DNA from 2 places in the Paenibacillus sp. 3LSP genome. Region 2 is predicted to be linked to the other one. Evidence: riboswitches for the same ligand, from Rfam matches in the RefSeq annotation. Region 2 holds a riboswitch; the other holds the start of a gene.
The links. A riboswitch is a leader RNA that binds a small molecule or an ion and turns the genes downstream of it on or off. The one in region 2 is predicted to bind glycine.
Positions count from the first base shown of each region.

Region 1: another riboswitch for glycine. It lies ahead of sdaAB (L-serine ammonia-lyase, iron-sulfur-dependent subunit beta); the one in region 2 lies ahead of gcvT (glycine cleavage system aminomethyltransferase GcvT).

Region 1 is NZ_JAWDJI010000207.1:360-8,541, forward strand. It holds partial or broken gene RW092_RS17595 (MFS transporter) at 1-53, shown strand, start outside; gene sdaAA (L-serine ammonia-lyase, iron-sulfur-dependent, subunit alpha) at 209-1,090, opposite strand; gene sdaAB (L-serine ammonia-lyase, iron-sulfur-dependent subunit beta) at 1,108-1,779, opposite strand; glycine riboswitch at 1,943-2,069, opposite strand; gene RW092_RS17610 (S8 family serine peptidase) at 2,566-7,998, shown strand; gene RW092_RS17615 (hypothetical protein) at 8,135-8,182, opposite strand, start outside.
Region 2 is NZ_JAWDJI010000240.1:5,528-13,709, forward strand. It holds gene RW092_RS21005 (undecaprenyl-diphosphate phosphatase) at 1-622, shown strand, start outside; gene gcvPB (aminomethyl-transferring glycine dehydrogenase subunit GcvPB) at 687-2,204, opposite strand; gene gcvPA (aminomethyl-transferring glycine dehydrogenase subunit GcvPA) at 2,192-3,556, opposite strand; gene gcvT (glycine cleavage system aminomethyltransferase GcvT) at 3,576-4,706, opposite strand; glycine riboswitch at 4,817-4,924, opposite strand; glycine riboswitch at 4,928-5,026, opposite strand; gene gcvH (glycine cleavage system protein GcvH) at 5,272-5,667, shown strand; gene mtnB (methylthioribulose 1-phosphate dehydratase) at 5,769-6,443, opposite strand; gene proC (pyrroline-5-carboxylate reductase) at 6,514-7,374, opposite strand; gene RW092_RS21040 (glutamate-5-semialdehyde dehydrogenase) at 7,426-8,182, opposite strand, start outside.

The sequences.
Region 1 (8,182 bases), on a different contig from region 2:
CGGCCGTATCGCTGGCAGCTTTGCCACCTTGTTTTTGCTGCCGCAAATTTTAGTGCATCGCTTCGGATTAACCGCCAGCCATGCCGGACTGGTCATCTTCCCGGGCTCGATCCTCGCGATGGTCGCTTCCCGCAAAGTGGGTTCGGTCATCGACCGTCAAAATCCATACCCTACCTCTGAAAAAAGAAAACCTTTGGAGCAACTCCTTCTACTTCTTCCGGCTTCGCAGCTCCTTCATGATTTTGCGGCCGGTAGGCGTTTGTGCCAGCCCGCCCTGCGCGGTTTCGCGATGGCGGCTGGGCATCGCCGAGCCCACCTCCAGCATCACGTCGATGACTTCGTCCGACGGGATCGCACTGCGCACACCGGCCAAGGCCATATCGGCGGCAGCCAGCGCATTCACCGCCCCAAAGCCGTTACGCACGATACAAGGAATTTCGACGAGACCGCCAACGGGATCACAGATCAACCCCAGCGTGTTCTTTAACGCGAGGCCAACGGCGTGCACCGCCTGCTCCGGCGTCCCGCCGCGTAGCTCAACCATTGCACCGGCCGCCATCCCAATCGCCGATCCGATTTCTGCTTGGCAGCCCCCTTCTGCACCGGAAATAAACGAGTTGTTGGCGATCACGTACCCGATGGCCCCCGCGCAAAACAACCCGCGCACAAGATGCTCATCCTCCCAGCCGAAGCGCTCTTGGGCGCTGACGAACACGCCGGGGATGATGCCGCACGAGCCCGCCGTCGGCGTGGCGACGATCCGGCCCATCGAAGCGTTCACCTCGGACACGGCCAGCGCATAAGCCATGGCCTGACATGCGATGTCACCAACCGAGGTCTCACTGCGATTGCGGTAAGCCTCCACCCTTTTGGCATCGCCGCCGGTCAGCCCGCTTGTGGAGACGATATCCTCCGTCAGCCCCTTATGCACCGCCGTTTTCATGATTTGGTAGTATTCGTTCATGGCGGCCAAAATTTCTTCCTCCGATTGCCCGCTCTCTTCCACCTGGTCCTGAATCATAATGCTGGAAATCGTGCGAGATTCCCGCTCACAGAGCTGGGCCAGCTCACGTAAATTTTTAAAACGCATCGTGCTCCCTCCTCGCTTTACTTCGTCAGATCAATATAGGACACTTGGCTGACATGCTCCAACGCACGGATCGCCTCCACTAATTCCGGCGGAATGGACGAATCGGCTTCCACAACAGTCAGTGCCTCAGAGGTCCGCCCTTTCCGATCGGTAATAATGTAGCCGATATTGACGTTCTCCCGGCTGAACAAGGCCGTAATCCCTGCCAGTACCCCTTGCCGGTCTGCGTGGGAGATGACCAGCGTCGGCAGCTCGCCTGAGCATTTCACCTCAAAACCGTCGATGTTGCGAATGACGATCGTCCCTCCGCCAATGGATGCCCCCATGACCTCGATATGACTTCCGTCTTGGCGGGTTAGTTTTATTTTTACCGTATTCGGATGGGCCCCAGGCAGGACTCCGGTGGCAAACACCACCTCAATCCCCTGCTTTTCAGCGTCCTGCATCGACTGGCGGATTCGCTCGTCGTCCGTACGGTAATCCAGAATGCCGCCAACGATGGCCAGATCGGTACCGTGCCCGCTGTACGTTTCGGCAAAGGAGCCGTAGAAACAAATCTCCGCCTTGACCGGCGCGGTTCCGAGCAGCTGACGGGCAAATCGTCCAATCCGTACAGCCCCGGCCGTATGTGAGCTGGAAGGCCCAATCATCGCCGGACCGATAATAGAAAATACGCTTTTAAATCGCATCGCTACATCTTCCCCTCATTTTTTCTATGACGAAAAAGAGACAGAGCAAAAAGGCTGCTGCCTTTCGCTCTGTCCCCGTTACCTGAAAGTTTAATGTTCCCGGTTCAACTTAACATCCGGGTCCATGTACCTCTTGGGTGGCTGTTCGCTCTCTCCAGAGTGGCGTCCGATCATGGTCCTTGTACCTGAGAGATTCGGCTGCCGGCTGCAGGACCGGCCCTTGCTCCTTCGGTGCCGCTAAGCTGGCGTCCCTTTTCGGATCAGCCCGCGGACTCTCCCATCATCCTCATTCGCCGATATGAATTTGTGCTTAATGTAAACCGAAGCCAGCAAGATGTCAAGATATCTTACATAAATTCCGGTGGTTCACGTTGAATTCTAGTTATTTTTTCCTATTTTTATAAGAAAATATGTATATTTTACTCATCCACCCACTTGTATACCTGATTTTACAGATATATACTGTCCGTAACAACCCCAGATTTTACCTTATTTTATGAATTGTTGAAAAATAAGGTGCGCTCCGTGTTAACTTATCTTCACTCTATGACCCCTGCTAAACTAAAACGATTCTCTCCACAGCATTGGCTTCAACTCACATCCACATCCACCATGACTTACTTACACCCGCTTCCACTATTTTACACGAAGGAGGTGATGTACCCAAGAGGCACTTGCTTCAATTTTTGTCAGGCGTAATGCGTCCGGACTCAGCTATTCGTTTCTCCGGGCGGCCGTCACAGGATGGATGTTGGGCTTAAAACTTAATCAAAGGGAGTGAAGAAGTTGATAAGTCTCAAGAGATTTCGCAAACCTTTCTCGCTTGGCATGTCGATCCTTCTTGCGTTAACTCTCGTTCCCGTCGCCTCCGCCAGCAGCAGCAGCGTATCGGGACAAAGCAGCCTGAGATCGACCGCGCCCCAAGTGGCCGAAGCCAAGATCGACGCTAAATTGCAGACCCAGTTTAAGCAAGACGACTTCGTCACCTACCTGGTCAAACTCAAGGAGCAGACCGATACAACTTCGGTCGCCAAGCTGGCTCTTCAGAAAGCCCAGCTGGAGAAATCCACTCCTTCCGCCGCGAAGCTGTCCGTACGGACTTCCGTTGTCAGCGCCCTGCGCGAAACGGCCTCCCGCACCCAATATGCGCTGGAGGAATACTTGCGGAAAGCCCAGCAATCCGGAGAGGTGAAAGACTACAAAAGCTACTTTATCGTAAATGCCATGGCGGTGACAAGCTCGAAAGAAGTACTGGAGCAAATCGCCCTTTTCCCCGAAGTGGAGAAAATTCTGCCGAATGAAGAACGACATCTGCAAAAGGTTGAAATCCACAAAGATGCGGCTGCAGAGCCTGCCGTGAAACCGGCCGACGAAATTTCTTCTTCGCTGGGCGGTACAAGTCAAGCTCCCTCCGACGTTACTCCAAGCAGCGTCGAGTGGAACATCGCCCAGGTCAATGCCCCCGAGGTGTGGAATATGGGCATCGACGGCACCGGCATCGTTGTAGCTAACCTCGATACCGGGGTAGATTACAACCACCCGGCTCTACGGAGCAAATGGCGGGCCCTTGATGCTTCGGGCAATATCGTGAATCCCGAACTCAGCTGGTATGATCCGCACAGCCATGCTTCGCTGCCTACCGATAGCCACGGCCACGGCACGCACACCATGGGAACGATGGTTGGTTCGGAGCCGGACGGCTCGAACCAGATCGGCGTCGCGCCTGGGGCGAAATGGATCGCAGTCCGTATCTTTAACCCCTCCACCACGGATGCCATCATTCTGGACGGCGGCCAATGGTTGCTCGCCCCGGTGGATGCCGAAGGGAATCTGCATCCGGAGCTGGCTCCGGACGTGGTGAACAATTCCTGGGGAGGAGGCCCCGGTATTGATGAATGGTTCCGCCCGATCGTACAAGCTTGGAGAAGCGCGCAAATCTTCCCTGAGTTCTCGGCGGGCAACACCGATATCTTCAACCCCGGCGGTCCCGGTTCGGTAGCTGCGCCAGCTAACTATCCTGAAGCGTTTGCCACCGGTGCTACGGACATCAACGGGAATTTGGCGGATTTCTCTTTGCGTGGACCTTCGCCTTACGGTGAAATTAAACCGGAAGTTTCCGCACCTGGGGTCAACATTCGGTCCTCCGTTCCCGGTGGTGCCTATGAAGGCGGCTGGGACGGCACCTCGATGGCAGGCCCGCATACGACAGCCATCGCGGCCTTGCTGCTGCAGGCCAACCATTCCCTCACGGTAGACCAGCTGGAGGAAATCCTGACCAGCACGGCCACACCGCGGACAGACGCCGAGTATGAGACAGTCCCTAATAACGGATATGGATACGGCATTGTAAATGCGTTGAACGCCGTAGGCTCTGTCCTCCAAGGGATCGGCAGCGTCTCCGGTCGCGTGGTGACCGGCGGAGAAGACTTGGACGAACCGGTCCTAGAGCATACGCCGCCTACCTTAATATATGAAGGCTTTGATTTGACATTATCCGCCCGTGTCAGCGACGAGGTGGCGGTCACATCGGTCGATTTTTATGCGAAAGAAGCTGGAACCAGCCATTATTTATATATTCCGGCCACACGGGTATCCGGAAACGAGAAGGATGGCGTATATGAAGCCACCATCCCCGCTTTCCTGATCGGAACAGCCGGCCTTGAATATTATATCCACGTGAATGATTACGGCAATAACGGATTTGACAGCGAGCACTATTCTGTGACGGTGTCAGCCGGGATCGAGCCCGGATATTTGCAAGATTTCGAGTCGGAACCCATCGGATTCCAGTCTGGCGGAGCCGGCAACACTTGGGCTTGGGGAACGCCAGTCAGCGGACCGGGCAGCGCCTACTCCGGTGAGAAGGTGTACGCCAGCAATCTGACCGGCACCTACGCACCCAACAGCAATTCGTATCTGCTTATGCCGCCGATCAATTTGACCGATAGTCCGCAAGGGGCATTGCTCTCTTTTAAGCATTGGTATGACCTTGAGGAGGGCTACGATATCGGCACGGTGTATATCGCTTCTTTAGACACCGATTACGCGTTCGTACCGGTAGCGGAATTCACTGGCACAAGCGACGGCTGGAAAACACAATACCTGGACCTGCGCGACTATGCCGGTGAGCAAGTTTACCTGCAGTTTGGACTGACCAGCGACGGCTCCGTGCATAAGGCCGGTTGGTACCTGGACGATCTGTCCCTGCAAGTACCTGACGCCACCGCACCTGAAGCACCTGCCGATCTGACCGGCTCCGTGAACTTTGCCGGCAGTGCCGAGTTGTCCTGGTCTCCGTCCGCCGATGAGGACGTGAAATTGTACACGGTGTACCGCTCGACCACTTCGGGCTCCGGCTATGAGGTGATCGGTACAAGCGGCCAAACGGAATTTACCGACACAACAACTGAAACGGATCATACCTATTATTATGCGGTCACCGCTACGGATTACAGTGACAACGAAGGCCCTAAATCCAATGAGCTGGAGCTGACAGTTGTACGTCCGGTGACGGTATTCAGTGATAACTTTGACGGCAGCAGCGATAACGGCTGGACGCACAGCGGCACGCGGGACGAATGGGAACGCGGCACCCCGGTGGAACCCGGTCCGGCTAGCGCTGTCTCCGAGCCAAACGTATGGGGAACCGATCTCGACAGCAACTATGAGAATGGAACAAATGCTTCGCTCATCTCCCCGACGATCGATTTGAGCACCGTCGATAATGCTACCCTTGTGTTTGATCATTGGTTTGAAATTGAAACCAATTATGATAACGGTTATGTGGAAATCAGCTCCGACGGCGGAACGACATGGAACGAGCTGGGCAAATTTTCACATAGCACCAATGGCAAGGTTTGGAGCACCGCTTATTACGATCTCGAAGATTATGTCGGAGAGCAAGTTCAGGTGCGGTTCCGTTTAACGACGGACGGCAGCGTTGTGAAAGCCGGCTGGTACATCGACAACGTTCAGGTGCTTAGCGTAAATACACCGGAAGATCAGGTGACGCAAAACGTGCTTGGCGAAGCCGGAGCAAAAACGGACAAGGCCGTAAAATCCGGGCCGGCCTACAAGCTGACCCGCACAAGCAAGGCCGAATTCGAGCAGCAGGTGAAACAAGCGAAGCCAGCCGGTGACATCGGCATCAGCAGCCTGCCGGCCAGCGCAACCGTGACGGTGGTGGAAACCGGGCGCTCTGTAAAAACCGATCCAGCCACCGGACGCTACAGCTTGAATCATGTTGCTGGGGATTACACGCTGAAAGCGGAAGCCTACGGCTATTATCCGCAAACGGCCAATGTGACCATCGCCGATCAGGTAAACGCCAAGGTCAACTTCACCCTGCAGCCGATTCCGAAAGGTACGCTCACCGGAACGATTACCGATGAACGTACTGGGGAGCCGATTGAAGGCGCAACGGTGATGGTGCATGAAGATGCGATGGTTGCACCGCAAATCACCGGGGCTGATGGCAGCTTCTCATTAGAGCTTCTGGAAGGCACCTATACCTTGTCGGCAAGAGCGGCCGATTATTACGCGAATACGTTAACCGTTACGGTACCGCCGAACGGTACAGCCGACGGCTCGTTGGCGCTCAGGCCGTTTGTGGGCTTGCCGGGCGAAATCGCCTACGATGATGGCACGCCGGAAAATGCTTGGGCCTTCAACGCGGCAAACAACGCCTGGGCGGTACGCATGACGCCGGAAGCCGGCGCGGTGCAAGTCACCGGCGCATCGATCCGATTCTGGAATACCGAATGGCCTGTTCCGGGCGGAACCGAGTTCCAATACGCCGTTTACGACGCATCCGGCCCTGACGGAGCGCCAGGTCGGCAAGTAGCCGGTCCTTTTGACGGTACCGCATTGCGTAATGACCAATGGACCGTGCTCGAGCTGCCAGAACCGGTCACTGTCGAAGGCGACTTCTACATCGTGTACATTCAAACCTTGGCCGGAACAAACGCTCCGGGGCTTGCAGCCGACGAATCCAGCCCGAACGCCCGTCGCAGCTGGAATCGAATCAATGGGGCGTGGAGCTTGGCGGAACAAGCACAAGGCAACTTCATGATTCGTGCCATCGTGCGTTATCCGGTGGACGCGCCGGTCATTACGTTGCCGGAGGACGGCTCTTATACGAATCAATCTACCTTTACCGTGACCGGAACCTCTCCAGCCAACGACGCTGAGGTGAAGGTGTACAACGGCACCGAGCTGGCGGGTGAAACTACGGTTGAAAACGGACAATTCAGTCTGCCGATCGAGCTTCATGACGGAGCCAACGCGTTGTCCGCCGAAGTCATCGTGAACGGAAAAGCAACAGATCGTTCACTGCCAGTCACAATTACACTGGACACCACCGCTCCGGAACTCGAAATAGTTTCACCGGTGGACGGCTTCCGAACCAATTCGGAAGTGCTGAACGTGACGGGTTCTGCGCTTGATGAGTTCATCAACAAGCTGACCGTAAACGGACAAGAAGTTCCGCTGGAAGGCAGCGGCGCGTTCGCGTACCGTATGTTGATTAATGCCGGTGAGAATCTGATCACCGTAACCGCGACGGACCACGCCGGAAACGAAACCACGGTCACTCGGACGGTCTACGTGGATACCGAGCTGCCGGAGATCACTAATCTGACACCGGCAGAGGATGTTCATTTAACAGCAGGTGAAGCGGTGACGGTATCCTTTGACAGCGTTCCAGGGCTGACGGCTTCGTTCCGCATCGAACTGCCGTTATCGTTATCGGGCGGTTCGAGCAACGGAATTTCGATGACGGAAACTGAACCAGGGCACTATGAAGGAACGTACACGACACCTGCCTCGCTTGTCTTGGAAGGCGGCGTGATCGTGGTTACAGTTCGCGATGCGGCTGGAAACAGCGGCGATTTCCAAGCGCCGGGCCGTTTGTTCGTCAGCGCGTCGGGTGAAAATCCGGGCGAGGATCCCGGAAATACGCCAAACGTCCTGCCGGTAGCCGTCATTCATGCCGTGGAGCGTGCGGCCAAGAATAAGCAAATTGACTTTGACGGTTCCGCCTCCTCGGATGCCGACGGCCGCATCGTCCGCTACAGCTGGTCATTCAGCGACGGCGGCACCGAGCTCGGCCCCAAAGTCAAACACCGCTTCTCCGCTGCTGGATCGTACACCGTCACCTTGACGGTGACCGATGACGCCGGCGCGGTGAACAGCGTGGTTCACAAAATCGTGATCCGATAAGTCTCGGACACGATCCGAAAAAAAGATCGGCCCCAAGTGGTTTATGCCGCTTGGGGCTGATTTTTTTACCTCGATCAATTTTTCCCGAAACCCTTCACTTTCCCATATGGTAGACACTGACGTCCCTCCCCGGTTTTTAGCGTAAGGTCCATTCTCGCTCGCTGTTGATTTGAATGCGTCCTTC
Region 2 (8,182 bases):
GCTGGGGCTGTCGCGCTGGATGCCGAAGGCCAAAGGGGAAGCGGCCAGACAGAGCGGACCGCGGTTGAAGCTGATGCAGGTGATCGTAGGGTTGATTCCTGCCGGGATTCTTGGTGTGTTATTTGAGGATTTTATTGATGAGCATCTATTCTCCACCGCAACCGTGTTAATTGGCCTGGTGATCGGAGCGCTGCTGATGATCGCTGCCGACCGGTTTGCGCCCAAGCGCGCAAGTGTGGATACTGTTGACCAAATTACGTACAAGCAGGCGCTCGGCATTGGGTTGTTCCAATGTCTGTCGATCTGGCCGGGCTTCTCCCGTTCGGGTTCGACGATTTCCGGCGGGGTGCTGCTAGGTTTGAGCCACCGGGCCGCGGCTGACTTCACCTTTATCATGGCCGTTCCGATCATGGCTGGGGCCAGCTTGATCTCCCTGATGAAGAACCTGGAATATTTCACGATCGATGCACTGCCGTTCTTTATTGTTGGATTTATCAGTGCTTTCGTGTTTGCATTGTTGGCGATCCGATTCTTCTTGAAGCTAATCGACCGCATCAAGCTGGTGCCGTTTGCGGTATATCGCATTTTGCTGGCGCTTGTGATCTGGGTGGTTTATTTCTAAATCATTGATGGAACAAAGAAGAGATGCTGCTATTCAAGCAGCATCTCTTTTTGCTTGCATGATCTTAGCCGCAAGCGCAGTTCAATACTGGCTTCCGGGCGGCGCCAGTTTCGTCCAGACGCGTCACCGGAGTGGTGTACGGTGCGTTCCGTAACATTTCCGGATTCGTTTCGGCTTCCTTGGCGATGGCGATCATGACGTCAATAAAGCCGTCCAGCGTTTCCTTACTTTCGGTTTCCGTCGGTTCAATCATGATACATTCCTCTACGTTCAGCGGGAAGTAGATGGTTGGCGGATGATAGCCGAAATCGAGCAGCCGCTTGGCGACGTCCAGCGTGCGGATGCCGTACTTCGCCAGCCCGCTGCCGGACATGACGAATTCGTGCTTACATGGTTGATCCGGGTACGGCAATTCGTAATAAGGCGCCAAGCGTTTCATCATGTAATTGGCGTTTAAAACGGCATTTTCCGAGACTTGGCGAAGTCCATCAGGGCCTAAGCTGCGGATATAAGCATATGCGCGAACCAGGATGCCAAAATTACCGTAAAAAGCTTTCACCCGGCCAATCGAGCTGCCCGATCCACTCTCAGCGCCACCTGCGGCCTCTTCGGAGCGAGCACCGCGGATGGCGTACCGCCCGGATTCGTCCTTGACGATTCGGGGTTCAGGCAGAAACGGTATGAGCCGCTCCTTGACGCCAACTGGACCGGCGCCCGGACCACCGCCGCCATGCGGGGTGCTCATCGTTTTGTGCAGGTTGAGGTGCACGACGTCAAAGCCCATATCGCCAGGGCGGGCGATCCCCATGATGGCGTTGGAGTTCGCGCCGTCATAATACAGCAATCCGCCGGCTTCGTGCACAATGTCGGCGATCTCCAGGATCTGTTCCTCGAACAAGCCCAGCGTGTTCGGGTTGGTGAGCATCAGCGCAGCCGTGTCCTCGCCAACGGCGGCGCGCAGCGCGTCCAGGTCCACCATGCCGCGCTTGGTGGACGGGATGGTCACCGTCTCGAAGCCGGCGACTGAGGCGCTGGCTGGGTTCGTGCCGTGCGAAGAGTCCGGCACGATCACCTTGGTGCGTTTCTCGCCGCGGCTTTCGTGGTAAGCGCGGATCATCATCAGGCCGGTCCATTCCCCGTGGGCTCCGGCCGCCGGTTGCAGTGTCACGGCATCCATACCGGTGAGTCCGGCTAAATCCTGCTGCAGACGGTACATCAGTTCAAGTGCCCCTTGCACACTTTCCTCCGGTTGATAAGGATGGATTTTTGCCAGGCCAGGGTAACGTGCAACATCTTCATTCACCTTCGGGTTGTATTTCATCGTACAGGAGCCGAGCGGATAGAAACCGTTGTCTACCCCGAAATTCCGGCGGGACAACGCGGTATAATGCCGAATCACGTCAACTTCATAAACTTCGGGAAAAGCGAGGTCTTCGCTCCGCAGCATGCCCTTGGGGACGAGCTCTTCCTTCGGGGTGGTTGGGACGTCGCATTCCGGCAGAGAATAGCCGATCCGCCCAGGGCGGCTGCGCTCAAATATCAACAATTCATCAGATTTCGTCGTCTCTTTTATTTCGAGCATATTGATTCCTCCAGTACGCGGGCGAATTGGTCAATTTCCGCTTTGCTGCGCTTCTCCGTCACGGCGACCAGCAGATGGCCGGCGAGTTCAGGATAGCTGCGTCCCAGATCGTACCCGCCGATAAATCCGGCGGCAAGCAGATCTCGCTGCAGTTTGGTCAGATCAGTCCCCTCTGGCAACTGAAGCACAAACTCGTTGAAAAATGGTGACTCAAAAGCGGCGCTTACGCCAGGGATAGCAGTGAACACCTGTTTGGCATAATGGCTTTTCTGCAAATTCAGCTCTGCTACTTCAGCCATGCCTTGCTTACCCATCACGGATAAGTAAACGGAGGCAGCCAAGGCAAGCAACGCTTGGTTGGAGCAGATGTTCGAGGTCGCTTTTTCGCGGCGAATATGCTGCTCGCGGGCTTGCAGGGTCAGGACGAACCCGCGCTTGCCATTGCGATCGGTGGTCTGCCCAACGATCCGGCCAGGGATCCGGCGCATATACGTTTCAGATACGGCAAAGAAGCCGCAGGTTGGACCGCCAAAGGAGGGGGCCAGCCCCAAAGGCTGGGCGTCACCAACGACGATATCGGCACCAAGCTTCCCTGGCGCTTCCAGCAGGCCCAGAGCGAGCGGATTACTGCTGACGATCAGCAAGCTCCCTTGGGCATGAGCTAGTTCGCCAATGGCTCGAAGATCTTCCAGGGAGCCAAAGAAATTCGGGTTTTGGATCAAGACAGCTGCGGTGTCCTTAGTGATGGCCGCAGTAAGTGCCTCGCGATCGGTCACACCTTGTTCCCAACCAACCTCAACGATCTCCAGGTTCAAGCCGTGGGCGTAAGTGGCGAGCACCTCGCGTGCTTCCGGATGGACGGTGCGGGAGACGACCAGCTGTTTGCGTCTGGTAGCCGCTGCGGCTAGGTTGCCAGCTTCCGCTAATGCGGTGGCTCCGTCGTACATGCTCGCATTAGCGACCTTAAGGCCAGTCAGCTCGCAGATGTACGACTGGAATTCAAATATTGCCTGCAGCTCGCCTTGGCTGATTTCCGGTTGATAGGGTGTGTACGCGGTATAAAATTCCGATCGCGACACGACGTGTTGAATGACGGAAGGGATGTGATGATCATAAATTCCGGCACCTAGAAAGCTGGTATACCGGTCGGTGTCGGCGTTGCGCCCGGCCAGTTCGGATAAGTGCCGGATCAGCGCGTATTCGTCTAGACGGGGAGATACCGGGAGTTCCCCTTGAAAGCGAATGTTCTCCGGGATGTCCTTGAACAGTTCCTGGACGGAGCTTACGCCGATCGTTTGCAGCATCTCCGCTTGATCTTGTTCGGTTAATGGTAAATAGCGATGTTTAAGCATCTGGTTTCGTGTTCTCCTTTCACCGCTTGGCGGCAGGGTTTTGGCGATAGAACGGCAACGGGACGACCTTGGCCTTCAGCCGCTTGCCACGGATGTCGACCTCTACGATCGTGTCGGGGTCGGCATAACGGGTGGAGAGGATCGCCATTCCGAGGTTTCTTTTCAGCGTTGGCGATTGCGTACCTGTCGTGACTTCTCCGATTGGTTCCTCTGATCCTTCGGCAAACACCGGGTAATGGGTGCGCGGAATCCCGCGGTCGATCATCTCCAGGCCAACGAGCCGGCGAGGAAGGCCTTGATCCCGCTGCTTGATCAACACATCGCGACCGATGAAGTCGTCATTTTCCAGCTTCACGAATCGGTTTAAGCCTGCTTCGAGCGGGGTGATCTCAGGGCCCAGCTCCTGACCATACAGCGGCAGGCAAGCTTCAAAGCGCAACGTATCTCTGGCGCCCAGCCCGGCCGGGAGAAGGCCCTGGCTCTCCCCGGCTTTCATCACGACGTCCCAAAGCGCTTGTGCCTGCTCGGCCGCGACATACAACTCGAACCCATCCTCACCGGTATAACCGGTTCTGGACAGCAAGGCGGGGATGCCGGCAATCCGCGCTTCCCGAATAAACGTGAACGGACGCAACGCTCCAGGATCCTCCCCTTCGCAAAGAGGGGAGAGGAGGGAGGCGGCCAGCGGCCCTTGCACGGCAAGCAACGCTGTCTCGTCAGAGGCATTCCGCATGGTTACTCCTTCAGCGGGAAGGTGCTGCTGCAGCCAGTCCCAGTCTTTGTCAATATTCGAGGCATTGACCACCAGCATGTACTTGCCTTCTTCCAGATGATAGATCAACAGATCATCCACCACACCGCCATTGGGATAGCAGAGCAAGGTGTATTGGGCTTTTCCCGGTTGAAGCAGGGTCACATCGTTAGTGGTCATGTGTTGCAGAAAGCGTTCCGCCTCAGGACCCTCCACGTAAAATTCACCCATATGCGATACGTCAAACAGACCGGCGCGCTCGCGCACGGCTTCATGCTCTTTCTGGATGCCGCTGAACTGCACCGGCAGCTCCCAACCGCCGAAATCGATACAGCGGACTCCTTCATAACGCGCATATCCGGGATAGAGCGGCGTACGCCGCAAAGCGGATTCGGACATTACCATCACCTCGTAAGGGCCGGATCGGCCAATTTTTGAGAACAGCAAAAAAAGGACAGGCCAAAGAAAACCCGCTAACCTGCATAGAGAGGTCTAACGGTTCTTCCAGGCTCTGTCCTTTGTACCTGAGAGTTACCCTGCTTAGAGCTCAATGCTCGCGCAGGTTTCCCCTTGGGTGATTCACGTAACGCATACCTCTACGTGAATGCTCTCCAGAGTTGCGTCCGGCAGAGGTCCTTTTGCCTGAGAGATTCACCGCTTCGCGGCTTGCTCCTTCGGCGTTACAATCCCGTAATTGTAATCTCTCCCCCTGCCATCAACCGCAGCTTACACATCTCATTAATACTCAAAATCTGTCTAGATGTCAATAAAGTTATCATAATAATTTTAATTAATTTCGTTTACTGGAAAAGGCTACGCTTACATTTTACTAGACTCTATCAAATGTGTTAATAATATTGACATGAGAGCTAGGTTTGGAATAATCTGAACGAGGGAAATACGCAGATGAATCTTCCACAAAGTTTAAGGTACGCTAGATCATCCGAAAGAGGAGGAGCAAGCTTTGGCTAGTGAGATCAGGGAAAACGTGTTGTACAGCGATGAGCATGAATGGGTGCTTGATTTGGGGGATGGGACGGTGAAGATCGGCATCTCCGACGTAGCCCAACATCGGCTGGGCGACATTGTGTTCGTGGAGCTGCCCGAACCGGGGCAGGAATTCGAAGCGCAGGAAGGCATCGGAACGATCGAATCCGTGAAGACGGTGGCCGATTTGTTTACGCCGGTCAGCGGGACGGTGCTGGCGGTGAACCGGGAGCTGGACACCGCGCCGGAGCTCGTCAATGAAGAGCCCTATGATGGGGGCTGGATGGTCCATATTCGTTTGAAGGAGGACGCTAACGTCGCGTTGGCGAACTTGATGGACGCGAAGGCGTATGCGGAATTTATCGAGAGATAAATCAAGATCTTAGGTAAATGTAAAAAACTCGCGGTCAGCGTAATTGCGGGAGCTGCTGATGGTAGTTTAATCACTCCGCTTATCGCTTGTCGCGAGTTTTTTTAGGCATGATGCCCTTTGGGAGGCAACAGCAGGGAACGGTACAGCGCTTCAAACATAAACTCCAGCGCTTCCAGATGGCGCTTCGCCTCAGCGATGTTGGTTCCCCAGACATAGACCCCGTGATTTTGCAGCAGCAACGCCGGCACACGGGTATCTAGACTGCTTGGGATTTGCTTGAGGATGGCCGGGAGCTCAGCGGCGTTTGGCAGAATTGGCACTCGAGCCTCCGTCTGTGGCTCCCAGATCTCTAAGCTTTTGAGCAGCTCGTTCCCCTTGAGTGGAACGCCGCCATCCGCAGCAAAATAGCCGCTGAGCACGTTGTTGAACGTCGTATGTACGTGCACGATCGCGCCGCAACCGGTCATCCGGTAGATTCTTGAGTGAATCGGTGCATCGGAACTAGGCTTGAGTCGCGTGGGCTCGCAGGGGGCGCTGGCGGCGTCGACGAACAGCGCGCCAACCGAAGGGGAAGGGGCCGCTGACAGCTCCGACCAATATGTCTCGTCGGCCGTTATGGCAAACACAAACCGGTCCGGCGCATATCGCCCGACCCGCATCGACAAGCTGCCGCTGGAAGCGGGAAACCAACCGCGGGCAGCAAGCTCCTCCCGCAGGCGTTGGATGGCGTCCAGCGCCGCTTGTTTTTCTTCCCATGGGATATCGACGTAGTTCATGCTGCCGTCCCCCTTTCCTATTGGCCTTACGCACAGTGCGACCATCGCTGCACCATATGGCTGCAGCTTCTTACAAGAGCGCTTGTTTGACGGCTTCGCCCATTTCTTTCGAGCGTTCGGCGGCCCGGTGGACCGCAGCCTTTACGTTTGGCTGAAAGCTGCCGGCTTCCAGCACACCGATCGCCGCTTGCGTCGAACCGTTGGGCGAGGTGATGTCCGCACGCAGCTTGGTAGGCGCTTCTCCGGTTTCTGACATCATGAGGGCAGCGCCAAGTACCGTCTGTACGGTAAGATCACGGGATTGCTCAGGCGTTAATCCGCCTTCGATGCCCGCTTCAATCATCGCTTCCATCAGATAATAAACATATGCGGGTCCGCTCCCAGATACGCCCGTCAATATTTCCATTTGATCCTCTGGGATCACGCTAACCATCCCTACCGCTTCAAACATTGATAACACTTGGGCGCGCTGTTCCTCGGTGGTCTCCGGAGAGAAGGAGATTCCCGTCGCACCTTGTCCGATGGAGCAGGAGGTGTTGGGCATCGTGCGGGCGACAGCGACCGGGCTGCCAAGCAGCGCTTGAATCGTCGAAATCGATAAGCCAGCGATCAGCGAGACGATCAACTGACCCTCGCGCAGAAGCGGGCCCAATCCTGCCAAAGCTTCGCCGGCATCCTTTGGCTTCATCGCCAGGACGATAATCGATGCATCTCGCAAATAGACCTGTTTTGCGTCCGCTTCAGTCGCTGTTTGGACCTGGTAGGTTTGGGCTAAATAGTTGAGCCGTTCCCGGTTCGAGCGATTCAGCATCACAATTTGATCCGCGCTGGCAACTTGCTTATGGAGCAAGCCGCGTACGATCGCTTCAGCCATCGAACCTGCTCCATAGAAACAGATGGTGGAGGCGGACAGAGAAGGTATTGTTTTCATAGGATATGACCTCCGGTTTTTATTTTGGTTGAAAAAAAGGGGGGACGCCCGTTACTGCCGGATTTGTCCGTTCCCCTGGATGATATATTTACTTGAGGTGAGCGCAGTCAGCCCCATCGGGCCGCGGGCATGCAGCTTCTGGGTGCTGATGCCGATCTCCGCTCCGAACCCGAACTCGAATCCGTCGGTGAAGCGAGTGGAAGCGTTATGGTACACCGCCGCAGCATCAACTTCTTGCTGGAACCGTTCGGCATTCGCGCTGTCTTGGGTCACGATACACTCGGAGTGCTTCGTGCCGAAGCGGGCGATATGCGCCATCGCTTCGTCCAGATTACGAACGATTTTCACGTTGAGTATATAGTCGTTATACTCCGTGGCATAATCCTCATCCGTCGCGGGTACTGCCCAAGAGATAAGCTGTCTTGCGGCCTCATCGCCCCGCAGTTCAACCCCGGCTTCCTTGAAGCGATTCGCCAGCTCAACCAAATGTTGTGCGGCGAACGCCTCATGCACCAGCAGCGTTTCCATCGAATTGCAGACCGAAGGACGCTGAACTTTGGCATTCATCGCGATCTCTGTCGCCATCACAGGATCGGCCGAGGCATCCAAATACGTATGACAGATCCCGGCACCCGTCTCGATGACTGGAACTGTGGCATTATGCACGACCGTCTGGATCAGCGAGCTGCCGCCGCGCGGAATCACGACGTCCAGCAATCCGTTGAGCTTCAGCATTTCGTCAACAGAGGCGCGGTTTGGATCCTCGATCAGTTGAACAGCATCAACCGGAACTTGCGTTCCCGCAAGC